Regions from separate parts of the Actinoplanes sp. NPDC089786 genome, predicted to be linked through region 2. Evidence: riboswitches for the same ligand, from Rfam matches in the RefSeq annotation. Region 2 holds a riboswitch; the other holds the start of a gene.

Region 1 (15,379 bases), on a different contig from region 2:
GCTGGAGCGTACGGCGGGCCAGATCGTCCTCTTCGTCGTCGGCCTGACCGTGCTGGTCACCGTGCCCTCGCCGGTCCTGGACGTGCTGGCGCGGCACGGAGCCGCGGCGGCGGCGACCACCCTGGCCATCCTCGCGGTCGGCGCGATCGTCGTGCTCGGCACGCGCCGCCTGCGCAGCGGCACCTCGCGGATCGCCAAGGGCGCGCGCACCGGGCTGGCCGAGATCCGCACCGGCCTGCTGTCCCGGCGCAACTGGCCGGGCGTGCTGCTGGCGTCGAGCGTCGTGCTGGCCGGCCACCTGGCGACGTTCGTGGTCGCCGCCAGGGCCGCCGGTTCCACCGCCTCGGTGCTGCGGCTGGCCCCGCTGATGCTGCTCGCGCTGCTGGCGATGACGCTGCCGCTGAACGTGGGCGGCTGGGGACCGCGTGAGGGCGTGACCGCGTGGGCGTTCGCCGCCGCCGGGATGAGCGCCACCCAGGGCCTGACCATCGCGGTGGTGTACGGCGTGTTCGCCTTCGTGGCGGCGCTGCCCGGCGCGGTGGTGCTGATCGCACGCTTCGCGGCCCGGTCGCGTACGACGGCGCCCGTGGCCGTGGCCGAGCCGGTGCTCGAGCCGGTGGCCGTTCCGCAGGTCGGGCCGGAGGTCGCGCCCGCCTTCATCCCGGCTCAGCGTCCCGCCCCGCGCGTCCTGGCAACGACTGGTGCCTGAGCTACCCGGCGTACCGGTCCGAGAGCGCGTACCTGAGCAGGACCACGTCGCCGATCTGCTGAACGGAAGCCAGGTCGGCGCGGCGGTCGCGGCCCCACGGGAAGACGCCGTCGTGCACGAAGCGCGGCGCCCGGGAGTCACCGACGAAGATCGGCGCGACCACGAGCTGGAGCTCGTCGGCCAGGCCGGCGCTGAGGAACTGGGTGTGCATCGTGCCGCCGCCCTCGACCATCAGCCGGCCGACGCCCCGCTCGTGCAGGTCGGCGGTGACCCGGTGGACGTCGACCGGCTCGCCGCCGTCGACCACCTCGGCCGCGTCGCCGAGCCGCTTGCGCGCCAGCTCGACCGTTCCGGAGGCACAGTAGACGAGCTTCGTCACGTCGCCCGTGGTGAAGAACCGCGCCGCCGGGTCGAGGTCGCAGCTGCTGGTCACGGTCACCTTGATCGGGGTCGGGGGTTGACCCCGGGCCGCCCGGCGGGCCCGGCGCTCGGCCGAGCGGACCAGCAGCCGGGGATCGTCGGTGCGGACGGTGGCCGCCCCGACCAGGATCGCGTCGCAGCCGGCCCGCACCTCGTCGACCCGGTCGAAATCGGCCTCGTTGGACAGCAGCAGCCGTTCCGCCGCGGTGTCGTCGACATATCCGTCGATGGACATGCCGCAGCTCAGCAGCACGTACGGTCGCTCACCCACCGATGTTCCCTTCCTGGCGAGCGACGATCGTCACCCTGGCCGATCACGATGCGTCCAAGATAATCGGAGCTTCGATTGCTGGCACATTCACATCCTGTTACGGCATGGTGACGGAGATCTTTGGGCATCGTGCCGGGGGCGCGAGGCCGCAGTACGAGGAGGGCCGATGAGACAGACACCCGAGGCGGTCGTACGGACGCAGGTGACGGTTCCCTTGCGGTTCGGCGACGGCTACACCAGCAGTGCCCGCGTGTTCACCTTCGACGGGTTGGTGGACGGCAAGGAGCACCTGGCCCTGGGCCTGGGTGACTGGCGTCGGGCGGTGGCCCGGTCCTCGGTCGGCGGCCGCCCTCCCCTGGTCCGGCCACACAGCGAGTGCCTCACCGGCGACGTCTTCGGCAGCCAGCGCTGCGACTGCGGTCCCCAGCTGCGGGAGGCGGTGGAACGGATCACCGAGGCCGGCGGTCTCCTGCTCTACCTGCGGCAGGAGGGCCGGGGCATCGGGCTCTACGCCAAGCTCGACGCGTACGCGCTGCAGGACGCCGGCCTGGACACCTACGAGGCGAACGTGGCCCTGGGGCACGGCGAGGACGAGCGGGACTACACCGTGGCGGCGCAGATGCTGCTGGCCCTGGGCGCGGAACGCATCCGGCTGCTGAGCAACAACCCCGACAAGACCGAGCAGTTGAAGGCGGCCGGGGTGAAGGTCGAGGAACAGATCCCCACCGGTGTGCACGTATCCGCGGCAAACGTCCGTTATCTGGCCACAAAGGCGTCACACACCGCCCATACGATCGATCTTCCGCTGGCGGAGTGAGCCGGAAGGTCCGGCATACGGCAGGATGGGGCGGTGACCGTGCCCGCCGATGACGGGCTGCTCGCCGACGCGATCGAGCAGCTGCCGTTCATCCTGGCCGTCTGCGAGGGCCCCGACCTGCTGATGGTGTCCGTCAGCGGGGCCACCCGGGCGGTGCTCGACGGTCGCGACATCATCGGCCGGCCGGTCCGCGAGGTACTCAGCGACCTCGTCGGCCAGCAGATCCCCGACGCCTACCACGAGGTGTACAAGACCGGCGAGCCCAGCAATGGCCAGGAGTGGCGGGTCCACCTGGACGCGCCCGGCGGCGGCACGATCGAGATGTGGGCCAACTTCACCATCGTGCCGTGGCGGAACCCCGACGGATCGCTGCGCGGCGTGATCGGCGCCGGCTTCGACGTGACCGAGAGCGTACGCAGCCGCCTGGCCGCCGAGGCCGAGGCGGCCGACCTGCAGGAACGCTACGAGCAGACCCGCGACGTGGTGGCCGCCCTGCAACGCGAGCTGCTGCCGGCCGGCCTGCCGGTGGTGCCCGGGGCCCAGATCGCGGCCAGCTACCTGCCCGCGGTGGCCGACAGCGCGGCCGGCGGCGACTGGTTCGACGCGGTGACCCGCCCGGACGGCACGGTGGCCCTGGTCGTGGGCGACGTGGTCGGCCACGGTGTGACCGCCGCCGGCGTGATGGGCCAGCTCCGCGCGGTGCTGCGCGACCGGCTGGACACCGGCGACCACCCGGTCGACGCGTTCGCGGCGGCCGACCGCCTGGCCCGCCGGCTCCCGGCCGCCCACGCCACCACGGTCTGCCTCGCGCTGCTCGACCCGGCCGACGGCTCGCTGACCTACTGCACGGCCGGGCATCCGCCGCCCCTGATCGTGACGGCCGCGGGTGAGAGCCGCTACCTGCCCGGCACCGGCGGCACCCCACTGGGCACCGGAGCGCTCTTCCCCGTACGCACCGCGACCCTCGCCGAAGGCGACGTGCTCGTCCTCTACACCGACGGCATCCTGGAGCGCCCCGGCCGCACCATCCCGGACAGCACCGCCGAGCTGGCCCACGTGGCGGCCGACAGCGCGGCCGGGCGGGCCCTGCGCGCCCCCGAGCTGAGCCCGGCCGAGCGGGTCTGCTCGCAGACGGTCGAGCTGCTGGTGCGCACCACCGGACACAGCGACGACATCACCGTGCTGGCCGTGCAACGGGTCGCCCCGCCCGGCCCGCTCGACCTGACCCTGCCCGCCGAGCCCGGGTCGCTGCGCCCGTCCCGCACGGCGATCGGCGAGTGGCTGACCGGGCTCGGCGCCACCGACCACGACACCTTCCTGCTGCAACACGCGCTGGGCGAGCTGGTGGCCAACGCGATCGAGCACGCCTTCGACGGCGTCACCGACCCGCCGCGGGCGCCGGTGGTGCGGCTGCACGCCGAACTCGACGCGGCCGGCTGCCTGGAGGCGACGATCACCGACCAGGGCCGGTGGCGCGAACCGGCCCGGCAGTCGACGCGCGGCCGCGGCCTGGCGCTGACGTCGCAGCTGGTCGAGTCGATGCGGGTGGAGCCGACCGCGACCGGGACCGTGGCGACCGTCCGCCACACGCTGACCCGCCCCGCGCTGCTCGCCAACGCGTCCGCGCCGCTGCCCGCCGTGGCCCCGGCCGACTTCCACCTCGGTGAGCTGAACGGCGTCGAGGGCGGCGTACGCGTCCAGGGCCCGATCGACACCACCACGGCCGACCGCCTGGAACAGGGCCTGCTCCGGCGCAGCCGGGGCGGCACTTTGCCGCTCACCGTCGACCTCACCCTGGTCACCCACCTGGCCAGCGCCGGCGTCTCGGCGCTGCACCGGGTGGCCGAGCGGCACGGCCGGCAGGGCGGCAAGCTCACCCTGGTCGCGGCGCCCGACTCCCCCGCCCGGCACGTGCTCGCGCTCGTCGCCATCCCCGACGTCTCGATCGGATCCCCATGACCGGCGCCGTGCTCGACAGTGGACATCTCGAGGTCGGCGACGGCCACGCGCTCTACTGGGAGGAATGGGGCGCGCCGGACGGCGTACCCGTCGTCTGTCTGCACGGCGGTCCCGGCGCCGCCTTCAACGACACCCACAAGCTGCTCTTCGACCCGGCGCGCCATCGGGTGCTCTTCTTCGACCAGCGCGGGTGCGGCCGCAGCACGCCCACCGGCAGCGTCGAGCACAACACCTCGGCCGACCTGGTCGCCGACATCGACGCGCTGATGACCCACCGCGGCTGGGACACCGCCCACGTGGCCGGCGGCTCGTGGGGCTCGACGCTCAGCCTGCTCTTCGCGATCGCCCATCCGGCGCGGGTGCGCAGCCTGCTGCTCTGGAGCATCTACCTGCTGCGCCGGCAGGACGACGAATGGCTCACGCTGGGCGGTCCGCGCACGCACTTCCCGGCCGAGTGGGAGACGTTCATCGCCCCGGTCCCGGCCGATCGGCGGTCCAGCGGGAAACAGATCATCGATTGGTACGCCGGGAAGTTCCGCTCGCCCGACCCGGCCGAGGCTCTGCGGTACGCCCGGGCGTGGGTCACCTGGGAGCTGACCCTGTGTTCGATGAACTACGACGCCGCCGCGGTGGCCCGCTACGTCGACGAGGACGACAACACGGTCGCCTGCGCGATCATCGAGACGCACTTCGTCGGCAACAGCGGCTTCGTGCCGGAGAACTTCATCCTCGACTCGCTCGACGCCGTCCGGCACCTGCCGTGCCGGGTCGTCCAGGGCCGGTTCGACATGTGCACGCCGCCGGTCGAGGCGTACGACCTGGCCCGGGCGTACGGCGAGAACCTGACCCTGGAGATGGTCAACGCCGGACATCTGCGCACGGAGCCCGAGCTGATGGCCGCCCTCCGGACGGCCGCGATCTCGCTCGATTGATGGAGATTCCCGGGTTGTCCACAGGGTCCGGCCGTTCCCCCGGCGAGGTAACTACTATCGCTCAGTGACCTCGCCCAAGGACGTCCTCCATCAGGTCTTCGGCTACCCCGACTTCCGCGGGCAGCAACAAGAGATCATCGAGCACGTGACCGACGGCGGCGACGCCCTGGTGCTGATGCCGACCGGCGGCGGCAAGTCGCTGTGCTACCAGATTCCCGCCCTGGTCCGGCCCGGCACCGGCGTGGTGATCTCCCCGCTGATCGCGCTCATGCAAGACCAGGTCGACGCGCTGCGCACGCTCGGGGTGCGGGCCGGGTTCCTCAACTCGACCCAGGACTACTCGTCGCGCCAGCTCGTCGAGCAGGAGTTCATCGCCGGCGAGCTCGACCTGCTCTACGTCGCGCCCGAGGGCCTGGGCACGCCGTCGACCCAGCGGCTGCTCGAACGCGGCACGGTGGCGCTGTTCGCGATCGACGAGGCCCACTGCGTGTCCCAGTGGGGCCACGACTTCCGGCCCGACTACCTCCAGCTGTCGATGTTGCACGAACGCTGGCCCGACGTGCCGCGGATCGCGCTGACCGCCACCGCCACCACGGCCACCAAGGAAGAGATCGCCAGCCGGCTCGACCTGACCCTGGCGCGACACTTCACGGCCAGCTTCGACCGGCCCAACATCCAGTACCGCATCGTGCCCAAGGCCGAGCCGCGCCGGCAGCTGATCTCCTTCCTGCGCAACGAACACCCGGGCGACGCCGGCATCGTCTACTGCCTGTCCCGGGCCTCGGTCGAGAAGGTCGCGGCCTACCTGGTCGACGAGGGCATCCCGGCGCTGCCCTACCACGCCGGGCTCGACCCGGTCATCCGCGCCACCAACCAGTCCCGCTTCCTCCGCGAGGAGGGGCTGGTCATGGTGGCCACGATCGCGTTCGGCATGGGTATCGACAAGCCCGACGTCCGGTTCGTGGCCCACCTCGACCTGCCCAAGTCGGTCGAGGGCTACTACCAGGAGACCGGGCGGGCCGGCCGCGACGGGCAGCCGTCCACGGCCTGGCTGGCCTACGGGCTGGCCGACGTCGTCCAGCAGCGCAAGATGATCGAGTCGTCCGAGGGCGACCTGTCCCACCGGCGCAACGCGGCCGCCCACCTCGACGCGATGCTGGCGCTGTGCGAGACGGTCACCTGCCGCCGGGCCCGGCTGCTCGACTACTTCGGGCAGCACGAGGTCACCGAGGGCGGCTGCGGCAACTGCGACACCTGCCTCAACCCGCCCGAGGCCTGGGACGGCACGGTCGCCGCGCAGAAGTTCCTGTCCACGGTCTGGCGGCTGCAACGCGAGCGCGGCCAGAAGTTCGGCGCCGGTCAGTCCATCGACATCCTGCTGGGCAAGGAGACCGAGAAGGTTCTGCAACACCGCCACCACGAGCTGTCCGTCTTCGGCATCGGCGCCGACCTGCGCGAGCCCGAGTGGCGCGGCGTCGTCCGCCAGCTCCTGGCCGCCGGCCTGGTGACGGTCGAGGGCGACTACGGCACGCTGGTGCTGACCGAAGACAGCACCTCGGTGCTCCGCGGCGATCGCAAGGTCATGATGCGCCGCGAGCCCGAGAAGCCGGCCAAGGCCCCGCGCGCGTCCCGCACCTCACCGTCGGCGGCGGCCACCCCGATGTCGCCCGAGGACGAGCCGATCTTCGAGCGCCTGCGGGCCTGGCGCGGCCGCGTGGCCAAGGAGCAGAAGCTCCCCGCGTACGTCATCTTCCACGACGCGACCCTGCGCGCGATCGCCGCGTTGCGCCCGACGTCCCTCGACGAACTGGGCACGGTCAGCGGCGTCGGCCGCGCCAAACTCGAGAAGTTCGGCCCCGACGTCCTCGAGACCCTGGCCGAGGGGTCAGCCCCCTGATCGGCAGGCAGCGGGAGTAGGCGCCGGGCCCGCCGCAACGAGGGCGGCGCGGACGGCCGGGCCGCCACCTCGACGGCTGTCCGGCTAGAGCGGCCGGGCGGGGCGGATCTTGCGTAGTTCGCGCAGCGCCTGGCGGCGGGTGTCGCCGGTCAGCGTGTCGATGTAGATCGTGCCGTCGAGGTGGTCGGTCTCGTGTTGCAGGGCCCGGGCCAGGAAGCCCTCGCCGTGGATGACCAGGGGCTCGCCGTGGTGGTCCTGGCCGGTGGCGGTCACCCGCAGGGCGCGGCGGGTCGGGAAGTACAGGCCGGGCACGGACAGGCAGCCCTCCTCGTCGTCCTGCTCGCCCTCGAAGTCGCTCAGCACCGGGTTGATCAGGTGGCCGATGACGTCGTCCACGTTGTACGAGAAGACGCGCAGGCTCACCCCGATCTGCGGTGCGGCCACGCCGGCCCGGCCGGGCTCGCGGACCGTGTCCTCCAGGTCGCGCACGAGCCGGCGAAGCTCGGCGTCGAAGTCGGTGACCGGGTCGGCCTCGGTACGCAGAACCGGGTCGCCGAACACGCGGATGGGCCTGATTGTCATGACCGTAAGCCTATCCAGCCGTTACCGCCGACGATGACAGGGCGGCGCGCAGCGGGCCGGCCTTGGCGGCGGCCTCGGCCACCTCGGCCGCCGGGTCGCTGTCCCAGGTGATGCCGCCTCCGGCCCAGACGTGCAGGCGGTCGCCGTCGGCCGCGGCGGTGCGGATGGTCAGGCCCAGGTCGAGGTGGTCGTGGCCGATCCAGCCGAGGGCGCCCATCGAGGCGCCGCGGCCGACCGGTTCGAGGCGGGCGATCTCGTCCAGGGCGGCCAGCTTGGGCGCGCCGGTGACCGAGCCGCCGGGGCACACCGCGCGCAGCAGCGACGCCAGGTCCACGTCGCCGTCCAAGGGGGCGGAGACGACCGACTCGGCCTGCCAGAGACCACTCCATTCGCGTACGGCGAACAGCTGGTCGACCCGCACCGGGCCGGCACCGGGCAGCCGGGACAGGTCGTTGCGCTCCAGGTCGACGATCATGATGTGCTCGGCCCGCTCCTTGGCCGACGTCAGCAGCTCGTGCCGGCCGGCCGGCGTGGCCGGGCGGGTGCCCTTGATCGGGCGGGTGATCACCCGGCCGTCGCGCACCTCGACCAGCGTCTCGGGCGAGGCGCAGCCGATCGCCCAGCCGTCACCGGCCAGCACGCCGCCGTAGCGGGCGCCGGCCAGCCGGGCCAGCCGGGACAGCGCCGGGATCGGATCGCCGGTGTAGGCCGCGGAGGCGTGCCCGACGACGTTGACCTGATAGATGTCGCCGCGGGCGATGGCCTCCCGGGCCAGCGCCACGGCCCGCGCATGGTCATCCGCGGTCCAGCTGTCGGCCCAGGGTTCCAGCGAGAAAGGCCGCGACGACAGCGCGGCGGGAGAAGGGGTCGCTCCCGGACGCAACGCGGAGGCCGATGCGCCGGCCGGTTCCGGACCGGATGAACCGTGCGCGAGGACGACGGCGTACACGTCAGGGAGGGCCGGCGACGGGGTCGGTGGTCCGACGGCGCCGCCGGCCATCACGGAACCGGCGGCGGCGGATACATAGAGTGCGGCGCCGCACGGAGTGCCATCGCCGGTCGGGTGGACTTGGGTGGCCGTTCGGCCGAGGTTTCGCACGCGCAGTCCGGCGGAGGAGAGGAACTCGGCGACAAGCTCTGCGGGGTCACCGCCGTCCGTCAGAGACCACTGGAAGGTAGATGACAGACGGTGACCGCCCTGGCCGGAGCTCAGTGATGCCGGAATGAGACATGAAGGAGGTGTCGGGAAGTGGTCGACAGCGCCCCTACCGTGGACCATCGGAAGCGAGGATTCTGGCAACGGGACGCCGTCACCCGCCCCATCCGCAGTCGTTCGGAGTGAGGTAACGTTCGTCACCGCAGTTGTGAATCATCACACAGCCCCTATCGGAGATACCCCTGATGTGCCAGCACAAGAGCCCTTGCCCACCCGCCGGAGCCACGGACCGCGAGGCCGCCCGGATCGTCGCGACCTGTCGCGAGCAGGGTTGGAGCCTGCTTTGCAACGGCGTCATCGTCTTTGAGGACACGGGCGAGATCCTGCCCGACGGAACGGTCATCGAGCCGCACCGCGGACCGGGTAAGCACGCCCTCGCGGCGTAACAAGAACCGCAAGGTTACCGCTACGCAAAGTAGCGACAGCAGGGCCGCGACCCGCACCCGAGCCGCGGCCCCCTCGCCGGGGACGATCAGTCCTCGAAGGCTTCCGGCGACGGGCACGAGCAGACCAGATTCCGGTCGCCGTAGGCCCCGTCGATCCGCCGGACCGGCGCCCAGTACTTCGACATCCGATCCACGCCGGCCGGGTACGCCGCCGCCGAGCGCGGGTACGGGTGCTCCCACTCGTCGGCCGACACCGAGGCCGCCGTGTGCGGCGCGTTCGCCAGCGGATTGTCGCCCGCCGGCCACTCACCGGCCGCGACCTGGGCGATCTCGGCCCGGATGGCGATCATCGCGTCGCAGAAGCGGTCGAGCTCGGCCAGGTCCTCGCTCTCGGTCGGCTCCACCATCAGCGTGCCGGCCACCGGGAACGACATGGTCGGCGCGTGGAAGCCGTAGTCGATCAGCCGCTTCGCCACGTCGTCCACCGAGACGCCGGTGGCCTTGGTGATCGGGCGCAGGTCGAGGATGCACTCGTGGGCCACCAGGCCGTTCTCCCCGGCGTACAGGATCGGGAAGTGGTCGGCGAGCCGGGCGGCCACGTAGTTGGCGGCGAGCACCGCGACCGACGTCGCCGCGGCCAGGCCGTCGGGGCCCATCATCCGCAGGTAGGCCCACGAGATCGGCAGGATGCCGGCCGACCCGTGCGCCGCCGCCGACACCGCGTGGTGATCGCCGGACTCGAGCGGGTCGCCGGGCAGGAAGTCGGCGAGGTGGGCGCGCACCGCGACCGGGCCGACGCCGGGACCGCCGCCGCCGTGCGGGATGCAGAACGTCTTGTGCAGGTTGAGGTGCGAAACGTCGGCGCCGAACTTGCCCGGCCGCGCGAACCCGACCAGCGCGTTGAGGTTGGCGCCGTCCACGTACACCTGGCCGCCGGCCTCGTGCACCTTGGCGCAGAGGTCGGCGATCGACGTCTCGTACACGCCGTGGGTCGACGGGTAGGTGACCATGATCGCGGCCAGCCGGTCGGCGTGCTTGACGATCTTGGCGTCGAGGTCGGCCAGGTCCACGTTGCCGTTGTCGTCGCAGGCCACCACGACCACGCGCATGCCGGCCATCACCGCGGAGGCGGCGTTGGTGCCGTGCGCGCTGGACGGGATCAGGCAGACGTCCCGGTCGAGGTCGCCCCGCGAGCGGTGGTAGCCGCGGATCGCGAGCAGGCCGGCCAGCTCGCCCTGCGAACCGGCGTTGGGTTGCACGGACACCGCGTCGTAGCCGGTCAGCTCGGCCAGCCAGCCCTCGAGCTGGGCGACCAGGGCCTCGTAGCCGGCGGTGCGCGACGCCGGGGCGTACGGGTGGATGTTCGCGAACTCGGCCCAGCTCACCGGCTCCATCTCGGTGGTGGCGTTGAGCTTCATCGTGCAGGAGCCGAGCGGGATCATGCCCCGGTCGAGCGCGTAGTCGCGGTCGGAGAGGCGGCGCAGGTAGCGCAGCATGCCGGTCTCCGAGTGGTGGGTGGTGAAGACCGGGTGGGTCAGGAACTCGCTGGTACGCGCCAGAGCGACCGCCCCGCACTCGGCCGGCGACGCGACCGTGGCCCCGAAGGCGCCCAGGACGGCTTCGACGTGCGCGTCGGTCGTCGTCTCGTCGCAGGCGATCGACACCGTGTCGGCGTCCACCAGGCGCAGGTCGATGTCCTGGTCACCGGCCGCGGCGACGATGGCGGCGGCTTGTCCGGGCACGCGCACGGTCACGGTGTCGAAGAACGCGTCGTGCGTCGGCGAGATGCCCGCCGCCGCGAGCCCGCCGGCCAGATCCAAGGCCTTCTGATGGGTACGCTTCGCGATCGCGCGCAGCCCGTCGGCGCCGTGGTAGACCGCGTACATGCTGGCCATCACCGCCAGCAGGACCTGCGCCGTGCAGATGTTGCTGGTCGCCTTCTCGCGGCGGATGTGCTGCTCGCGGGTCTGCAGGGCGAGCCGGTAGGCCTGGGCGCCGTCCGCGTCCTTGGACACGCCGACCAGCCGGCCGGGCAGCGACCGCTCCAGGCCGGCCCGGACCGCCAGGTAGCCGGCGTGCGGGCCGCCGAAGCCGAGCGGCACCCCGAAGCGCTGGGTGGTGCCGGCCGCGATGTCGGCGCCGATCTCGCCCGGCGGCCGCAGCAGGGTCAGCGCGAGCAGGTCGGCCGCGACCGTGACCAGGGCGCCGGCGGCGTGGGCCCGCTCGACGAGCGCGGCGTGGTCACGGACCGCGCCGGAGGCGCCCGGGTATTGCAGGTGCAGCCCGAAGAACTCGTCGGGCAGGTCGTCGCCGCCCAGCGAGGCGTCGATCAGGCGCAGTTCGATACCGAGAGGCTCGGCCCGGGTACGCAGGATCGCGAGCGTCTGCGGGAAGGTGTCGGCGTCCACCGCGTACACCGAAGATCTGCTCTTGGACCCGCGCTTGGCCAGGGTCATCGCCTCGGCGACCGCGGTGCTCTCGTCCAGCATCGAGGCGTTGGCCGTGGTCAGCCCGGTGAGATCGGTGACCATGGTCTGGAAGTTGAGCAACGCCTCCAGGCGGCCCTGGCTGATCTCGGGCTGGTACGGGGTGTACGCGGTGTACCACGACGGGTTCTCGAGCACGTTGCGGCGGATCACGGCCGGCGTCACGGTGCCGTAGTAGCCGAGCCCGATCATCGGCGTGGTGACCTGGTTGTGGCCGGCGATCTCGCGCAGCTCGGCGATCGCCTCCTCCTCGGAGGCCGCCGCGGGCAGATCGAGCGTGCCGTGCCAGCGGATGACCTCGGGGATCGCGGCGCCCATCAGGTCGTCCAGCGTCGAGTAGCCGATCGCCTTGAGCATCTGGGACTGCTCGTCGGCGTCAGGACCGATGTGCCGGTTGGCAAAAGTCGTCATGGGCGCACTCCAGGCCGGGGGTCGTCGTGTCAGACCCTCCCCCTCTGTCGTACCCACGAAGGGTCCTTCAGAGTCGCCTGCCCGCGCGGTCCGTGTGCCTGAGAGGTTCCGGGGAGGATTTGCCCCTTCGGCGCCACCTTTGCTCCGGTGATCTCTCCCGCAGCGGCTGGCGACCAAACTACCAGTGCACCGGCTGATGATCTCGCTCCTAGAGTGTGGTGTGTGACCTACCACGCGGCGGACGACCGCTACCAGACGATGACCTACCGCCGGGCCGGCCGCAGCGGCCTGCGCCTGCCCGCGGTCTCGCTCGGCCTCTGGCACAACTTCGGCGACACCCGGCCGCTCGAGACCCAGCGAGCCATCGTGCGGCGCGCGTTCGACCTCGGCGTGACCCACTTCGACCTGGCCAACAACTACGGGCCGCCGCCCGGCAGCGCCGAGTCGAACTTCGGCCGGCTGCTCGCGAGCGACCTCGCGCCGTACCGGGACGAGCTGGTCATCAGCACCAAGGCCGGCTACCACATGTGGGAGGGCCCGTACGGCGAGTGGGGCTCGCGGAAGTACCTGGTCTCGTCGCTGGACCAGTCGCTCCGGCGGATGGGCCTGGACTACGTCGACGTCTTCTACCACCACCGGCCCGACCCGGACACCCCGATGGAGGAGACGATGGCCGCGCTCGACGCGGTGGTCCGGGCCGGCAAGGCGCTGTACGTCGGGATCAGCAACTACACCGCCGAGCAGACCACCCGCGCCGCCGCGATCCTGGCCGAGCTCGGCACGCCGCTGCTGATCCACCAACCGTCGTACTCGATGCTGAACCGCTGGATCGAGCGCGACCACCTGCTCGACGCGCTCGAGTCGGCCGGCGCCGGCTGCATCGCGTTCAGCCCGCTCCAGCAGGGCCTGCTCACCGACCGCTACTTCCAGGGCATCCCGGACGATTCCCGGGTGCGCACCAGCGTCTTCCTCGACGAGGACGCGCTGGACGCCAGGACGATGGGCCGGCTGCACTCGCTGAACGACATCGCCCAGGGCCGCGGCCAGTCGCTGGCCCAGCTGGCGCTGGCCTGGGCGCTGCGCGACCCGCGGATGACCAGCCTGATCATCGGCGCGTCGAGCGTGGCCCAGCTGGAGGCCAACATCGGCGCGCTGGGCAACCTGTCGTTCAGCCCGGCCGAGCTCGACGCGATCGACGGCACGGTCCTGGACCTGTGACGTCCTTCGTCCCCGAGCACACGATCCTGTCGGTCGTGGTCGGGTCCCGGGCCTACGGGCTCGACGGCCCCGGCTCCGACCACGACCGGCGGGGTGTGTTCGCCGCGCCCACCCGGCTGTTCTGGCGGCTGGACAAGCCGCCGACCCACCTCGACGGCCCCCGCGACGAGGAGTTCTCCTGGGAGATCGAGCGGTTCTGCACGCTCGCCGCGCAGGCCAACCCGACGGTGCTGGAGGTGCTCTTCTCGCCGCTGATCGAGACGATCACCTCCGACGGGCGGGCGCTGCGGGACGCGCGGCGGGCGTTCCTGTCGCGGCGGGTGGCCGAAACCTACGGCAACTACGCGCGCGACCAGCTGGCCCGGGTCGAGGCCCGCCGCGAGCGCACCGGCGTGGTCAACCACAAGCAGGCGATGCACATGATCCGGCTGCTGCTGGCCGGGGCCCATGTGTTGCGTACCGGCGACATCCTGGTCGACGTGTCACCACTGCGGGACCGGCTGCTCGCGATCAAGCACGGCGAGGCGCCCTGGGCCGACTGGGCCACGGAACTGCTCGCCGACCTGGCCGCGGCCGCGACGGAAACCCGGCTGCCCGATCGGCCGGATCGCGAGACGATCGATCAGGTGCTCATCGGCGTACGCGAAAGGGGCCTGCAATGACCACCGAAGTGCCGGAGTGGGCCGGCCAGATCGCCACCGACCTGCCCTATCCCCTGGTCTTCGCGACCGTGAGCGGCGCACACCTGTACGGCTTCGCGTCCGTCGACTCCGACCTCGACCTGCGCGCCAGCCACGTGCTGCCCGCCGCCGAGGTGGTCGGCCTGCGCACCGGCCCCCAGACGCTCCAGGCCGACGGCCTCCGCGACGGCGTCGAGCTCGACCTGGTCAGCCACGACCTGCTCAAGTTCGCCCGCCTTCTGAACAGCCGCAACGGGTACGTGCTGGAGCAACTGCTGTCCCCGCTGGTGGTGGTGACCACGCCCGTGCACGCCGAGCTGACCGCCCTGGCGCCGCGCCTGGTCACCCGCAACCACGCCTACCACTACCTGGGCTTCGCGGCGACGCAGGAGAAGCTGTTCGCCAAGACCGGCGAGCTCAAGCCCGCGCTCTACCTGCTGCGCGTGCTGCTGACCGGCCGCCACCTGATGCGCACCGGCGAGGTGGTCGCCGACCTGCGGGAACTGGACGCCCCGGCCTACGTGCCCGACCTGATCGCGGCCAAGCGCGCGGCCGAGCACGGCCCGTTCCCGCCGGACGTGCGAGCGGCCCTCGACCACGACGTGGCCCGTCTGCGCACCGACCTGGAGGCCGCCCGCGACGCGTCCCGGCTGCCCGACCAGCCCGACCCCGACGCGGTCGGCGCCCTGCACGACCTGGTCGTCCGCGTCCGCCTCACCGGGCCGGCGGCAGCTCCAGGCCGTTGAGCATGGCCGCCGGGCCACCACCGAACGAGGTCAGGCGGCTGCGGACGGGACCCGGCAGGCGTGGGAGCAGGCGCATGGTCTGGGCCATGGCCCAGACCTGGGCGCGGCTGCCCGGGACGATCGAGGCCAGCACCGACGGGCCGATCCGGCGGGCGTGGCCGACCGGCTCGCGCAGCGCGGCCTCGTAACGGGCCAGGGCGGCCGGGATGTCACGGCCGTCGCCCAGTTCGGTCGCCAGCACGTACGCCCCGGCCGCGGCCAGGCTGGTGCCGCCGCCGACCGCCGGGCCGGGGCCGTACCCGGCGTCGCCGACCAGGGTCACCCGGCCGCGCGACCAGGACGCCATCCGGATCTGGGCGATCTCGTCGAAGTAGAAGTCGCCGGCCCGGCCGAAGTGCTCCAGGACCGGCGCCAGCCGCGGACCGAACGCGTCGCCGATCAGGTCCCGGGCGGCGGCCGGGGTGAGGTTCTCGATCGGCGTCCGGATCAGGAACAGGGCCCGGCCAGGCCGGCCGTCGCGGTCGGATAGACGGTCGCCGCGAGGCCCGGCGCGGCGAACGACGCCACGGTGGGCCCGGCGTGCAGCACGTCGGGCAAGGTGTAGACCGCGAGGTAGGCCCCGAGGAAGTGCCGGTAGTCGCGCTCGGGG
Region 2 (15,379 bases):
CCGACGAGGCCACCCGGCAGGAAGATCTGGCGCGCGACGGTGAGGCGCGGGCACGCGGCGCGGCGGCCGAGGCCCAGAAGCAGGAGGAGGCGGCGAAGGCGCAGAAGGCGCTCGCCGACAAGGCCTCCAGCGACGTCAAGGTGCAGCTGGCGAAGGCCGACGCGGCGGCGGCGCGGGCCAAGCGGCAGCAGCAGCTGGCCGCGCGGCAGAGCGCGCTGGCCCGTGAGTCGGCGAAGGAGATGCGCCGCCAGCAGGACCGGGCCAAGGAGCAGGAACAGCTGGCCAAGGAGCAGCAGAAGCTGGCCGGCGAGGCGGGCGACGAGGCCGCCAGGCAGAAGCAGATCGCCGCGGACCAGGAGAAGCTGGCCCTCGAGGCCGGCGCCCAGGCCCGCGCGCAGGAGAAGATCGCCCGCCAGCAGGAGCAGAAGGCGAAGGAGGCCGGTGACGAGGCGGCCCGCCAGCAGAAGATCGCGATCAGCCGCCGCCTGGTCAACGAGGCCAAGGCCACCGTCAACGACGACTCGCGGCTGGCGTTCAAGCTGGGCGTCGCGGCACAGAAGATCAACCCGGCCGACGACATCAAACGTGAGGTGGCCGGCCTGGTGACCTCCAGCCGGCACCTCGGGTCGATCGAGGACGTGTACGAGGCCATCCCCGGCCCCAACGGCCTGCTCGCTACCACCGGTTCCGTGGGCGGCTCCATCACCCTGTGGAACGCGGCCGAGCCGGCCCAGCGCGTCAAGCTGGCGACGATCGAGAAGACCGGCCGATCAGGCAGCAAGGTGGCGTTCAGTCCGGACGGGAAGACGCTGGCCGTCGTCTTCAGTCTGGGTGCGGAGCTGTGGAACATCACCGATCCGGCCAAGCCCCGGTTGCTGGCCGCGTTCGCCGACGACCAGTTCCTGAACAACACCGCCGTCGCGTTCAGCCCGGATGGCCGGACGCTCGCCGTCGGCGACCGCCGCGAGCCCACTCCGGGCACCGCTGAGCAATGGGGCTACGCGACGTTGTACGACGTCGCCGACCCGGCCCGTCCCACCGTCCTCTCGGTGTTGCGCGAGGGCATCGGCCAGGTGCCGACCTCGAAGGTCTCGTTCAACCGGGACGGACAGACCCTCGCGGTCGCGATGTACTCGGCGCTCATCTGGGACATCTCCGACCGGGCGCACCCGGTGCAGCGCAGCCGGATCCCGTTGAACAACCTCTCGTACGGCATCGCCTACAGCCCCACCAAGGAGGTGCTGGCCATCGGGGACTACTACGGCACGGTCAACGTCTTCGACATGAGTGACAGCGCCCAGCCCAAGGTGCAGTACACGTTCAGCAGCGGGTTCAAGGGCAACCTCACGCTCGCATACAGCCCGGACGGCAAACGCCTGGCCGCCGGGTTCGCCGATGCCATGATCGCCGTCTGGGACGCCAACAACGGCGACAAGCGCGAGATCGCCCGGATGCAGGGTCGCGTCCAGGTCGCGTCGGTGGCGTTCAGTCACGACCTCAAGACCCTGGTGACCGTGGAGGCGGCGGAGACCGCTGTGCTCTGGGGCCTGGAGGACTTCGCGGGCCCCGAGCGGCGTGGTGGCGAGCGGGGCCACAGCGGGGTGGTCGCGGTGCGATACGCGCGGGACGGAAAGACGATGGTGACCGCCGGCGACGAGGGCACCGCCGTGTTCTGGAAGGTGTCCGGCAGCGGCAACCCGGAGCACCAGAACACGCTCTGGCTGTCCGGCGCCCGGCCGATCACCTTCGCGTCGTTCAGCGCCGATCTGCGGACCGCCGTCGCCGGTGACTCCGAGCGGCTCATGCTGCAGGACCTCAGCGATCCGACGAAACCGGCGCCCTTCGCCTCGATGGGGGTGCCGCCGTGGGTGCACAGCGTCGAGCTCAGCCCGGACGGTCGCTTCCTGCTGATGGCCGGCTATGACCAGTTCTGGCTGTGGGACATCGGCAACCACCGGGACCTGCAGAAGATCGCCACCATCGATGTCGAGCGTCAGAAGGCGGCGGTGGTCGCCTTCCGGCCGGACGGGAAGCTGATGGCGATCAGCGTCGGCAAGAAGGTGAACCTCTGGGACCTCGCCCGGCCGTCCGCGCCCAGGCTGGTCGGCACGACGACCGGGCACGCCGGCGAAGTGACCGCGGTGTCGTTCAGCCCCGACGGGCGCACCCTGGCCTCGGGCAGCCAGGACCGCTCGGTGGTGCTCACCGACGTCTCGAACCCGGTCGAACCGGAGCGGATCTCCACAATGACCGGCCACACCGAGTCGATCGGGAAGATCGTCTACGGCTCGGACGGCAAGACTCTGCTCGTCGCCGACTGGGGCAGCTGGTCGACGGTGTGGGACGTCGCCCAGCCGGCCCGGCCGGTCCGGCTCTCCCGCACCGACACCACCCACGCCTACTCCCGCGGCGCGATGGACTTCAGCCCCGACGGGCAGACCCTCGCCATCGGCATGACCGCACCGTACGGCGTGGTCGGCATGTGGGACCTGGCCCCGATGAACCGCCTCCGCGCCGACCCGGCCGCGTTCAGCTGCGCCATCACCGGAGCCGGCCTCAGCAAGGCCGAGTGGGCCCGCCTCGTCCCCGAGCTGGACTACCGGAAGACCTGCTGATCAGCTCGCGGCGGCCGGCGTGAGGCGCTCGTAGGGGAGGTTCTCGCCGGCCTCGACCGCGGTCGGCAGGCGGTTCTCGGCCGGCGGCAGCGGGCCGGTGGCGTCAGAGAGTCAGCGAACCGTCAGGTCCGGGCACCACGGACCGTCAGGTGCGGACGTTGCGATGGGCGCATGACCACTCTGCTGACCCGGCTCGGCGCCTGGACCTGCCGGCGCCGCCGAACCGTCCTGCTGATCTGGCTGGCCGTCACCGTCGCGGCCGGGGCGCTCGCCGTCACCGCCGGCGGCCCCTACCAGGACGACTTCTCGATTCCCGGCTCGCGCGCCCAGCGGACCCTGGACACCGTCGCCGAGCGGTTCCCGGCCGCGTCCGGCGCTTCGGTCCGGGTCGTGCTCGTGGCCCCGGCCGGACGCCGGCTCACCGTCGAGCCGTCCCTGGCCGAGGCGCGGCACGCGCCGCTGGTGGCCGCGGTGGCCGCGCCGATCGTCTCGGCGGACGGCCGGACCGCCCTGGTGAACGTGCAGTACCGGGTGAAGAGCGCCCAGCTGGAGCGCCCCGCCCTCGACGCGCTGGAGGACGCCTTCCAACCGGCCCGCGACGCCGGCCTGCGGGTCGAGTTCGGCGGCTCCGCGTACGGCGAGGGCGAGTCCGGCGGCGCGACCGAGGCCGCCGGCCTGCTGATCGCGCTGCTCGTCCTGGTCATCACCTTCGGCTCGCTCGTGGCGGCCGGGCTGCCGCTGCTCACCGCGCTGCTCGGGGTGGGCGTGACCCTGGCCGGCCTGACCGCGGTCGCGGGCACGCTGGCCCTGCCGACAACCGCGGCGCCGATGGCCCTCATGCTCGGCCTGGCCGTCGGCATCGACTACGCGCTGTTCATCGTCGCGCGGCACCGGTCACAGCTCGCCTCGGGCCTGCCGGTGGCCGAGTCGGTGGCCCGGGCGATCGGCACGGCCGGTGCCGCCGTGGTCTTCGCCGGGCTCACCGTGGTCATCGCCCTGACCGGCCTGACCGTGGTCGGGATCCCGTTCCTGAGCGCGATGGGCCTGGCCGCGGCGGCCGCCGTGATCGTCGCGGTGCTGGTGGCGGTCACCCTGATCCCGGCGCTGCTGGGCCTCCTGGGGGAGCGGCTGCGCCCGGGACGCGGCTCGCGTCTCGCCTGGCGCCTGGGACGCGGCTCGCGCCCGGCCCGGCGCCCGATGGGCGCGTGGTGGGTGCGGCTGGTCACCCGCCGCCCACTGGTCACGATCCTCATCGTGGTCGCGCTTCTCGGCGTAATGGCCGTGCCGGCAACCGACCTGCGGCTGGCCCTCACCGACAACGGTTCCGCGCCGGTGACCAGCACCCAGCGGCAGGCCTACGACCTGACGGCGGCCGCCTTCGGACCGGGCTTCAACGGCCCACTGCTGGTCCTCGCCGACCTGACCCAGGAGGGCGCTGCCGACCCAGCCCGGGAGGGCGCTGCCGGGCCGGCCCAGGAGGGTGCTGCCAGCCCGGCCCGGGAGGGCACTGCCGGCCCGGCCCGCGAGGGGGACGACGATGCCGGCCCGGCTCGCGAGGGCGACGCCGGCCAGGGTCGCGAGGGCGATGCCGCGCCGGTCGGGCGCAGTGACCAGGCAGCGAAGCTCGCCGAGCGACTCGGCGCGGTGGACGGGGTGGCGGCCGTCGGGCGCCCTCAGCTTTCCACCGACGGCCGTTACGCCCTGGTGTCGGTGATCCCGGCGACCGGGCCGCAGGACGTACTTACCAACCAGTTGGTAGGAAAGCTGGAGGCGGCGGGCGGGGGTTCGGTGGGGGTCACCGGGGCCACCGCGATCGGCATCGACATCTCCGCGCTTCTGCGCGCTGCCCTCGTACCCTTCGCCTTGATCGTTGTCGGTCTGGCCTTCCTGCTGCTGGCCGTGGCGTTCCGGTCGCTGGTGGTGCCGCTCAAGGCCACGCTGGGCTTCCTGCTGTCGGTCGGCGCGACGCTGGGCGCGGTGGTCGCGGTGTTCCAGTGGGGCTGGCTGGCCGAGCTGATCGGGGTCCCGCGCACCGGCCCGGTGATCAGCTTCATGCCGATCATCCTGATGGCGGTGCTGTTCGGCCTGGCCATGGACTACGAGGTGTTCCTGGTCAGCGGCATGCGTGAGGAGTACGTCCGGAGCGGCGATCCGCGGCGTGCGGTCACCAGCGGGTTCCAGGCTTCGGCGCGGGTGGTCGCGGCGGCCGCCCTGATCATGGTCGCGGTCTTCGCGAGCTTCCTGCCGGGCGGCGACGCCACGCTGAAACCGATCGCGTTCGCGCTCGCCGTGGGCGTGCTCCTGGACGCGTTCCTGATCCGGATGACGCTCGTGCCGGCGGTCCTGACCATGGCCGGACATCGAGCGTGGTGGCTCCCGGTGATGAAATAACCATCATGGACAGCATCCTGGTGGTGGACGACGACCCGGGTCTGCGTGAGCTGCTGGTGTCGGCGCTGCGGTTCGCGGGGTTCGAGGTGGCGGCGGTCGGCGACGTCCCGGCCGCCCTGGCCGTGATCGCGGCCGGTGAGCCCGACGCGATCGTGCTGGATGTGATGCTGCCGGGCACCGACGGCTTCGACCTGGTGCATCTGCTTCGTGATCAGGGCGTACACGTCCCGGTGATGTTCCTGTCGGCGCGCGACGAGTTGGACGACCGGGTGCGCGGGTTGCGCCTGGGCGGGGACGACTACCTGACCAAGCCGTTCGACGTGGTGGAGGTGGCCGCGCGGCTGGAGGCGCTGCTGCGGCGGGCCCGGCGTGTGCCGCCGGCGCAGCCCGAGGGCGTGCTGCGCTGCGGTGACCTCGAGCTGGACGAGGCCCGGCATCTGGTGACCCGGGGCGGGCGCCCGATCGAGCTCTCGCCGACCGAGTTCCGGCTGTTGCGCTACCTGCTGGCCAACGCCGGGCGGGTGGTGTCCAAGGCGCAGATCCTGGACCACGTCTGGCAGTACGACTTCGGCGGCGACACCGGTGTGGTCGAGCGGTTCGTCTCCAACCTGCGCCGCAAGACCGACCTCGGCGGGCCGTCGCTGATCTGCACCGTGCGGGGCTTCGGCTACAGCCTGCGAGCGGTGGCTCGATGAAGAACCCGGTGAAAAGGATGAAGTGGTGGCGGCGGGCGCTGATCGTGGGCCCGGAGGTGGCGGCCGCGACGGCGGTCAAGGAGGCCTTCGACGGGCAGCGGCGGGCCCAGGACCGGCTCCGCAGCTTCGTCGCCGACGCCAGTCATGAGCTGCGTACGCCGCTGGCCACCATGCACGGCTGGATCGATCTCTACGTCCAGGGCGGCCTGCGCGAACCCGGAGAGCTCGACCACGCGATGGAACGGATGCAGGCCGAGGTGGGCCGGATGCGGCTCCTCGTCGACGAGCTGGCGCTGCTGGCCCACCTCGACTCGGACCGGCCGCTGGACCGCCGGCCGGTCGACGTGGTGGCGCTGGCCGGCGAGGTGGTCGAGGACGCCCGGGTGGTCAGCCCCGACCGCGCCATCACCCGGCTCGGCGTGGCCGAGGCGGTCGTCGACGGTGACGGGCCGCGGATTCAGCAGGTGCTGCGCAACCTGGTCGGCAACGCGGTGCAGCACACTCCGCCCGGCACGCCGGTCACGGTCACGATCGACCAGCCGGGGCGCGAGGTGGTGATCGCGGTACGCGACGAGGGCGACGGGATCGCGCCGGAGCACCTGGCGCATGTGTTCGAGCGCTTCTACCGGGCCGATCCCAGCCGCAGCCGCGGCGGGGGCGCCTCGTCGGGCCTGGGCCTGGCCATTGTGGAGGCGATCGTGATCGCGCATGGCGGCACCGTCGGGGTGATCTCGGCGCCGGGGGAGGGCACCACCGTGCGGATCTTGCTGCCTTGTCGTACAAATTGACCATTGTGGATTTTTGTCCGGTCTCCTGACCGTCGTCACCTTCGGCCCCGCCTCTCGCCAGGCCGGCGAGAGGCGGGGGTACGGGTCAGCTGCAGACCATCGGGGTCAGCTGCAGGTGGCCAGGGTCAGCGCGCCGGCGGCCGAGCTGACCGAGCCGCCGTTGGCGCTGTTGTAGAGGTACCACTTGCCGCTGCCGCCGGTGTTGTTGGCGCACAACAGGTAGCTGGTGCCGTTGTTCTTGTACCCGAGCTGGGTCTTGTCCGACAGGGCGATGGTCTGCGCGGGGCCGGTCCCGCCGATCTGCAGGGTTACGCTGCCGGTGCCGGTGATGCTGTCCGGATAGGTGTTGTTGTTGCTGGTGTAGAACTGCTCCACCGCGCTGACCCCGCCGCGGACGTCGGACTGCGCCGACTTGTCCGCCGCGCCCTGGCGGTAGTTGAGATAAACCGGCACCGCGATCGCGACGAGCACGCCGATGATCACCACGACGACCAGGAGCTCGATGAGGGTGAAGCCCTCGTCGCCGGGTTTGATGCTGCGCTTCATTGGCAATCCTCCGTGTGGGTCGGCAGCCCGGGGGTTTGGCTGCCGTGCTGCCCTCGATCGGCGACCCGGCGGAGAACTTGAGGAAGGTCAGAGCGCGGCGTCGATCAGCGTCGCGGCGGCCGCGCGGGCGTGCCCGGCGGCGTCACTGGTGCCGGCGATGGCGGCGGTGGTCTGTGCGCCCTCGGCGAGGATGGCCAGCTGCGGCGCGAGCGCCGGTGGGCCGCCGGCCTCGGTGATCAGCTCGGCCAGGCGGGCCTGGAACTGCGCCTTGTGCTCGCGGACGATCCCGGCGATACCGGGCGCGGCGCCGCCCAGCTCGCCGAAGGTGTTGATGAAAACACAGCCGCGGAAGTCGTCCTCGTCGAACCAGCGGGACAGCATGTCGTAGACGGCGAGCAGCCGGTCACGAGGCGTCCCGCCGCTCGCCAGGGCCGCCTCGACGAGGTCGTCCCAGGCCTGGTGCCGGCGCCGCAGAACCTCTTCGACCAGGCCTTCCTTGGACGGGAAGAGCTGGTAGAGGCGCTTGAGGGAGACCCCGGCCTCGGTACGCAGCGCGTCCATCCCGACCGCCTGGACGCCCCGGCGGTAGAAGAGCCGGTCGGCCGCGGCCAGCACCTGCTCGCGAATCTCCTCGTCAGCCCCGACCGGCATGCGTGACCACCCTCACCTGGCGCTTCCCTTGGCACTGAGAACGTACGTTCTCTACGCTACTCCTGTCGCCGGAGAACGATCGTTCTCCGCCAGATCGAAGGAGACGGCGATGCCGTACATCAAGGTCGGAACCGAGAACAGCACCAGCATCGACCTCTACTACGAGGACCACGGGCAGGGGCAGCCGGTCGTGCTCATCCACGGCTACCCGCTCGACGGCCACTCCTGGGAGAAGCAGAGCGCGGCGCTGCTGTCCGCCGGCTACCGCGTGATCACCTACGACCGCCGCGGCTTCGGCCGGTCCAGCCAGCCCACCGTCGGCTACGACTACGACACCTTCGCCGCCGACCTCAACACCGTGCTGGAGACCCTCGACCTGACGAACGTGGTGCTCGTCGGGTTCAGCATGGGCACCGGCGAGGTCGGCCGCTACCTGGGCCGCTACGGCTCCGGCCGGGTGGCCAAGGCCGCGTTCCTGGCCTCCCTGGAACCGTTCCTGCTCAAGACCGACGACAACCCGACCGGTGTGCCGCAGGAGGTCTTCGACGGCATCCAGGCCGCGGTCACCGCCGACCGGTACGCCTACTTCACCGAGTTCTACCAGGGCTTCTACAACACCGACGACACCCTGGGCAGCCGCCTGTCCGAGGAGGCCCTGCGCAACAGCTGGAACGTCGCCGCCGGCGCCTCCTGGTACGCGTCCAGCGCCGTCGTGCCCACCTGGCTGACCGACTTCCGCGGCGACCTCGCCGCCATCGACGTGCCGGCCCTGATCCTGCACGGCACCGCCGACAACATCCTGCCGATCGACGCCACCGCCCGCGAGTTCCACAAGCGGGTCCCGCAGGCCGACTACGTCGAGATCGAGGGCGCCCCGCACGGGCTGCTCTGGACCCACGCCGACGAGGTCAACGAGGCGCTGCTGGCCTTCCTGGCCAAGTAGTCAGCGGCGAGCACGCCGAGCCCGCCCGCGATCAGCACGATGGACCCGGTCATCACGTCGTGCGCGGGCCGGCGTGGATCATTGCAGCATGCCGGTGGATCTGACCCGCACGCTCTTCGACAGCCGTGACGCCGGCTGGCGGTCGGTCGACCTGCGGCTTCTCTCGATCGCGGGGGAGGCCGACCGGGTCGAGCTGCCGGGCATCGGCGCGCAGCTGATCGACCTGCAGATCCAGGGCGCCCGGACAGTACGCAGCCGGCGCGGGCGAGGCTGGGCCGAGGGGCTGGTGCGGGCCGGGTCGCTGTCCACGACGGCGCCGCACGTCCCCAGCGACCTGCGGTGGACCTCGCCGACCGGCGACGAGCGGGTGACCCAGATCCGCCTGCTCATCCCGGCGCTGACGATGACCCGGGTCGCCGACGAGGTGGGTGCGACGCGCCCGGCCGACGCCCTGGCCTTCGACGACGACGTGCTCCGGTCGGTCCTGACCCGGCTGCATCGCGCGGCCCGCGCGGGGGTGAACGACCCGTACGCCGCGACGGCCGCCGAGTTCATCGCGGTGCACCTGCTGACCAACCACGGAACGGCGCCGGAACCGGCCGGGCCGCGCCGGGACGACGTACGCGTAGCCCGGGTTGTCGATCTTCTGCACGCACGCCTGGACACGCCGGTGTCGCTGGCCGAGCTCGCCGCCGCGGCCGGGCTCAGCCGGTTCCATCTGTTGCGCCTGTTCAAGCTGCACACCGGCGAGACGCCCGCGCAGTTCCATCTGCGGCTCCGGATCGAGCTGGCCCGGCGGCTGCTGCGCACCACCCGGGCCGGGGTCTCGGAGATCGGCCTGCGCTGCGGGTTCATCGATTCGTCCCACTTCGCGAGGACGTTCCGCCGGCACGTGGGCGCGTCGCCGTCGGACTACCGCGACCAGGCGCGGTCCTAGCCCTCGACGACGGAATCGGTGACGACGGAATAGGCGACGTCGCGCTGGGCGTCATGCTCGGCCAGGCGGGCGACCAGCGAGGCGCGGATGTCCTCGTACGTGTCCGAGCCCAGCGGCAGGCGCAGCGGCGTGCGGCCGGAGTCGACCAGGTCGACCATCGCCGCGGCGATCTTGCCGGCGTCGTTGGGCAGCCGGAACTCGCCACTGGCCAGCGCGCGCCGGACGTCGCCGGCCGGCGTCCCGTCGTACTCCGGCATGATCTCCGCGGTGTCGAGCGCGGTGCCGAACCCGGTCGGCGTCGCGCCCGGCTCGACGATGGTCAGGCCGATGCCGAACGGGGCGATCTCGCGGGCCGCCGTCTCGCAGAACCCTTCGATGCCCCACTTCGAGGCGTGGTAGTAGCCGAAGTTCGGGTAGGTGGTCTGCCCGCCGGCCGTCGACACCTGCAGGATGCGGCCGTGGCCCTGCGCGCGCAGATGGGGCAGCGCGGCCCGGATGACGTGGATCGACCCGAGCAGGTTGGTGTCGATGACCCGGCGGATCTGCTCGTCGGAGGCCTCCTCGACCGCGGCGAAGACCCCGTACCCGGCGTTGTTGACCACCACGTCGATGGCGCCGAGCGCGGCGAACGCCTCGGCCACCACCCGATGGGCCTGCTCGGCGTCGGTGACGTCCAGCCGGGCCACCCAGAGCTGGTCGCCGTACTTCGCGCTGAGGTCGGCCAGCGCCTCGGGCCGGCGCAGGGTGGCCGCGACCCGGTCGCCCCGGTCGAGCAGCCGTTCGGTGAGCAGCCGGCCGAACCCGGAGGACGTGCCGGTGATGAACCATGTCGTCATGGCCCGAAACTAGCGCCGGGCTGACCGCTCGTCCGGTCCAGGATTGCCATGTCGGGTGGCCGATGTTGCTGTCCGGCCATGTCCCGGCAACGCCGCAGCCCTGGTCGGGTCATGAAACACGGGCTAACCTCGACGGGACAACTGAAGATCCGCCGCGTACGTCGAGCGGGAGAGTCCCGAGGTCTTCGGGCGCCGTAGGAGCAACTTCTCCCCAGAATCTCTCAGGCACCGTACCGCTCGAACCAGGCGACTCTGGAAAGCCGGGACCCTCATGTCCCGCGCCGAAGGTGAAAGCCGCCACCCGGCGGTGAATCTCTCAGGCACCGATGACAGAGCGGGGAGGCTCAACCCAGCCCGGGGCGCGTGCTCCGGGAGAGAACGAGGCCTCCGCATGACCGTCAGCGCGTTCGACCTCTACTCGATCGGCATCGGCCCCTCCAGCTCCCACACGGTCGGCCCGATGCGCGCGGCCAAGATCTTCGCCTCCTCGCTGGGCGACGTGACCCGGGTGCGGGCCGAGCTGTTCGGCTCGCTCGCGGCGACCGGCCGCGGTCACGGCACGCCGGGGGCGGTCATGCTCGGCCTGGCCGGTGAGGATCCCGCGACCGTCGACGTCGACCGGGTCGAGGACCGCCTCCGGTCGATCCGCGAACATCGCAAGATCACGCTGCCGGGTGGCCGTACCGTCGTCTTCGAACCCGACCGCGACGTGGTCCTGCACCGCCGACGGTCGCTGCCGGCCCACCCCAACGGCATGACCTTCTCCGCGTACGACGAGCACGGCGCCGTGGTCGAGCAGCGCACGTTCTTCTCGGTGGGCGGCGGCTTCGTCACGGGCGCGCGGCCCGACGGCGGCATCGCGCTGGTCCCGGACACCACGGCCGTCGCGCACCCGTTCACCACCGGCGCCGAACTCCTGCGCCGCTGCCGGGAGACCGGGCTGTCGATCTCCGACCTGATGCTGGTCAACGAGCAGGCCTGGCGCACGCCCGAGCAGATCCGCGCCGAGCTGCTGGACATCTGGCGGGTCATGGCCGAATGCGTCGACCGTGGCTGCCGGCGGAGCGGCGTCCTGCCCGGCGGCCTGAACGTCCCCCGCCGCGCGCCGGACCTGTTCGCCAAGCTCAGCGCCCGGCCGGACGACGCCGACCCGCTGCACGTGGTCGACTGGGTCAACCTGTTCGCGCTGGCGGTCAACGAGGAGAACGCCTCCGGCGGGCGGGTCGTCACCGCGCCCACCAATGGCGCCGCGGGCATCATCCCCGCGGTGCTGCACTATTACGTACGCTTCGTCCCCGGCGCCTCCGACGACGGGATCGTGCGCTTCCTGCTCACCGCGGCCGCCATCGGCATCCTGATCAAGGAGAAGGCGTCCATCTCCGGGGCCGAGGTCGGCTGCCAGGGCGAGGTCGGCTCGGCCTGCGCGATGGCCGCCGGCGCCCTGTGCGAGCTGCTCGGCGGCAGTCCCGAGCAGGTGGAGAACGCGGCCGAGGTGGGCATCGAGCACAACCTGGGCCTGACCTGCGACCCGATCGGCGGCCTGGTGCAGGTGCCGTGCATCGAGCGCAACGCGATCGCCTCGGTCAAGGCCATCAACGCCGCCCGGCTGGCCCTGCACGGCACCGGCGAGCACACGGTCAGCCTCGACAAGGTGATCAGGACCATGCGCCAGACCGGCCGCGACATGCACTCCAAGTACAAGGAGACCTCGCGCGGCGGCCTGGCCGTCAACATCGTGGAGTGCTGACCCGTCCGGGGTGTGTAGGTACGGCCGGGGCGGGTAGTCGGACGACGTGGCTGACCTGGACGAGGAAGCGATCGCGTACGCCCACCGCATGTTCGACCTGGCACGCGCCGGCGACACCGAGGAGCTGGCCGGCAACGTCGCCGCCGGCCTGCCGGCCAACCTCACCAACGACAAGGGCGACACCCTGCTGATCCTGGCGGCGTACCGCGATCACCCGGACACCGTGGCCGCGCTGCTGGAGCTGGGCGCCGACCCGGACCGGGTCAACGACCGGGGCCAGTCCGCGCTGTCCGCCGCGGTGTTCCGGCAGAACGCCGTGACGGTGAAGGCCCTGCTCGCGGCCGGCGCCGACCCGGCCGCGGGCACGCCGTCGGCGGTGGCCACGGCGGAGTTCTTCAAGCTCCCGGAGATGTCGGAGCTGCTGCGCCCGGGGTCTTAGCCACGCTGGAAGGGGGCGACGGCGGACAGCAACCACAGGTTGGTCGGGACCAGCGAGCGGACCGGGCCCCAGGGCCAGGAGACGGCCAGCCTCCCCATCCGGCGGTAGCACCGGACCGCGGCGGCACGGTCGCCGAACCAGAAGAACGTGGTCGCGAACATGCCCAGGGCCAGCTCGGCGTCGATGCCGCCCGGCTCGAACCGCGGGTGCCAGACCGAGTGCCCGGCCGCCGCCCGGATCTCCGGCAGCGCGGCCCGCATGTGCGCCTTGGTCGCCGCCCGGGTGGGCATCTCCAGCGCGTGCTCCAGGTGGGCCTCCGCGACCAGGGCCGGCGTCGGCGACCCGGGCGCCGCGCTCTCCCACACCCCGAACGCGAACTTGTGCACCTGATACCAGTCGCCGCCCCACTTCGGCATCAGTTGCTGCAGGTGTTCGGTGTGGGCGAGCGGCTGCTGCGGGTCGATCGTGGACAGCCGGTGGTAGCGGCGCCACGCCTCGTCCAGGCCCACGTCCAGGCCACGGCCCGAGGTCAGCAGCATCGTCCAGACCGCCGGATCGCCCGGGTGCCGCGCGGCGCCCTCGAGGAGCACCTGCTCGGCCTGTTGCAGCCGCCGGCCGAAACCCTGGCGCCGCCGAGCGCTGACCCGCTCGAGGTCGCCGCGGATCTTCCACCCGAGGAACGTCAGGTGGTGGCCCAGCATCGCGTAGGGCGCGCTGTCCTCCGGATGGTCCCGGATCAGCCCGCGCAGCCAGTCCTCCAGGCCGCGGCCCTGCCCACCGACCCAGAGCAGCCGGGTGCGCTCGGCGGGCGTCGCCGCGTCCAGCACGGCGCGTCCGGCCGGCCAGTCACGCCGCTTCACCGCCGCCCGGAACTCGCGGGCGGCGGGCCATTTGGCGGCGGCCAGGGGTTGGAAGGCTCGTACGTTCGGCACGGCGCGCATGGTAACGGAGCCGGCCCGGGGTTCAGGCGAGCTGGTCGCGGCGGCGGGTGAGGTAGGCGGTCTCGGCGGTGTTGCCGGCCAGGTCGATGGCTTTGTCGTACGCGGACCGCGCGTCGCCACCTCGGCCCAGCCGGCGCAGCAGCTCGGCGCGGGCCGCGTGGTAGGCGTGGTAACCGGACAGCCGGTCGCCGAGCCGGTCGATGGCCGCCAGCGCCACGTCGGGGCCGTCGAGCTCGGCGACCGCGATGGCCCGGTTGAGGGCGACGACCGGTGACGGGTCGAGGACGACGAGCTGGTCGTAGAGGGCGACGACCTGGGACCAGTCGGTGTCCCGCACGTCGCGGGCCGAGGTGTGCACGGCGTTGATCGCCGCGAGGATCTGGTACCGCCCCGGCGCCACGCCGCTGGCCAGGCGTTCGCGCACCAGCCGGTGGCCCTCGGCGATCAGCGCCGTGTCCCAGGCCCCGCGGTCCTGGTCGGCCAGGGTGACCAGTTCGCCGCCGGCCGAGACGCGGGCGGTGCGGCGGGCCTCGGTGAGCAGCATCAGCGCCAGCAGCCCGGCCACCTCGCCGTCGCCGGGCAGCAGGCCGCGGATCAGCCGGGTGAGCCGGATCGCCTCGGCGGTCAGGTCGTGGCGGACCGGATCGGTGCCGGGGCCGGTCGCCAGGTAACCCTCGTTGAAGATGAGGAACAGCACGGTGAGGACGCCGGACACCCGGGACGGCAGGTCCTCCGCGGCCGGCACCCGGTAGGGGATGCCGGCCGCCTTGATCTTGTCCTTGGCCCGGGTGATCCGCCGTCCCATGGCGGTCTCCTGCACCAGGAAGGCCCGGGCGATCTCGGCCACGGTCAGCCCGCCGAGCATGCGCAGGGTCAGCGCCACCCGGCTCTCCGGCGCGAGGGCCGGGTGGCAGCAGGTGAAGATCAGCCGGAGCCGCTCGTCCTCGATGGCGCCGGTCGGCTCGGGCGGGTCGTCGACGGACAGCATCGTGGCCTCCTTCTGCTTGTCGTCCCGCTTGTTCTCACGCCGGATCCGGTCGATGGCCTTGCGGTTGGCGGTGGTGTTCAGCCAGGCGGCCGGATTGGGGGGTACGCCGTCGGCGGGCCACCGTTCGACGGCGGTCGTGAACGCCTCGGCAGCCGCCTCCTCGGCGATGTCGAGGTCGCCGAACCGCCGGGTCAGGGTGGCGACCATCCGCCCCCACTGCTCGTGGTGGGCCTGTGTGATCGCCTCGCGGATCTGATCCTCGCTCACCTGGCCAGCATCTCCTGTCGTCCGTGGGTCCCTCGCGGGCGGCCTGTCATCCGTTCTACGAACATCCTGGCCGCAATCCGACACCAGTTCGTCGGCGCCTGGAAGTTCCGGGATCTTGGCCGGCCGAAAGGCGCACTCCAGCGCTTGACGACATAGACGGACGCCTCTACGTTACGAATATTGTCCGGGATGTTTCCGGAACTTTCAGTGAGGTGTGTGCCGATGAGGTCGTTCCTTGCCCTGGCCCTGATCGCGCCCTTGACGGCGGCCCCGGCCACCCATCCGCCGGCTGCTCATCCGCCGGCCGCGTCGCCGGAGAAGGGTGGCTACGTCGCCTTCCACGACGGCCCCGGCCGCTTCCCGGTGGTGGCCGGCCGGCGGGCCGCGCCGATCGTGGTCAGCACCGCCGACCACGCCGGCGTCATCCGGGTCGCCGACGACGTGCGGGCCGACCTCGGCAAGGTCACCGGCGTGCAGCCGGTGATCGGGCACGACCGGGTGCCGGCCGGCGCCGACCCGGTCATCATCGGCACGCTCGGCAAGAGCCCGCTGATCGACCGGATCGTCGCACGGGGACGACTCGACGTCCGCGGGC

Evidence for each region. A riboswitch is a leader RNA that binds a small molecule or an ion and turns the genes downstream of it on or off. The one in region 2 is predicted to bind glycine.
Region 1: it holds a riboswitch for glycine, as region 2 does, so the genes downstream of both, gcvP (aminomethyl-transferring glycine dehydrogenase) here and AB0O15_RS39015 (L-serine ammonia-lyase) in region 2, are expected to answer to the same signal.

Annotation. Positions count from the first base shown of each region.
Region 1 is NZ_JBFBGU010000014.1:150,764-166,142, forward strand. Features, by position in the region: gene AB0O15_RS31635 (lysylphosphatidylglycerol synthase transmembrane domain-containing protein) at 1-709, shown strand, start outside; gene AB0O15_RS31640 (dihydrofolate reductase family protein) at 711-1,400, opposite strand; gene ribA (GTP cyclohydrolase II) at 1,567-2,217, shown strand; gene AB0O15_RS31650 (SpoIIE family protein phosphatase) at 2,251-4,176, shown strand; gene pip (prolyl aminopeptidase) at 4,173-5,108, shown strand; gene recQ (DNA helicase RecQ) at 5,173-7,005, shown strand; gene def (peptide deformylase) at 7,090-7,587, opposite strand; gene AB0O15_RS31670 (chorismate-binding protein) at 7,598-8,800, opposite strand; gene AB0O15_RS31675 (DUF5999 family protein) at 8,989-9,189, shown strand; gene gcvP (aminomethyl-transferring glycine dehydrogenase) at 9,276-12,086, opposite strand; glycine riboswitch at 12,163-12,256, opposite strand; gene mgrA (L-glyceraldehyde 3-phosphate reductase) at 12,309-13,304, shown strand; gene AB0O15_RS31690 (nucleotidyltransferase domain-containing protein) at 13,301-13,966, shown strand; gene AB0O15_RS31695 (nucleotidyltransferase domain-containing protein) at 13,963-14,730, shown strand; gene AB0O15_RS31700 (hypothetical protein) at 14,699-15,076, opposite strand; gene AB0O15_RS31705 (hypothetical protein) at 15,217-15,379, opposite strand, start outside.
Region 2 is NZ_JBFBGU010000022.1:105,774-121,152, reverse strand. Features, by position in the region: gene AB0O15_RS39060 (TIR domain-containing protein) at 1-2,615, shown strand, start outside; gene AB0O15_RS39055 (MMPL family transporter) at 2,787-5,006, shown strand; gene AB0O15_RS39050 (response regulator transcription factor) at 5,012-5,701, shown strand; gene AB0O15_RS39045 (ATP-binding protein) at 5,698-6,489, shown strand; gene AB0O15_RS39040 (prepilin-type N-terminal cleavage/methylation domain-containing protein) at 6,595-7,035, opposite strand; gene AB0O15_RS39035 (TetR/AcrR family transcriptional regulator) at 7,123-7,686, opposite strand; gene AB0O15_RS39030 (alpha/beta hydrolase) at 7,796-8,629, shown strand; gene AB0O15_RS39025 (helix-turn-helix domain-containing protein) at 8,718-9,566, shown strand; gene AB0O15_RS39020 (SDR family oxidoreductase) at 9,563-10,402, opposite strand; glycine riboswitch at 10,559-10,648, shown strand; gene AB0O15_RS39015 (L-serine ammonia-lyase) at 10,794-12,149, shown strand; gene AB0O15_RS39010 (ankyrin repeat domain-containing protein) at 12,196-12,588, shown strand; gene AB0O15_RS39005 (hypothetical protein) at 12,585-13,520, opposite strand; gene AB0O15_RS39000 (RNA polymerase sigma factor) at 13,552-14,724, opposite strand; gene AB0O15_RS38995 (glycosyl hydrolase 115 family protein) at 15,007-15,379, shown strand, end outside.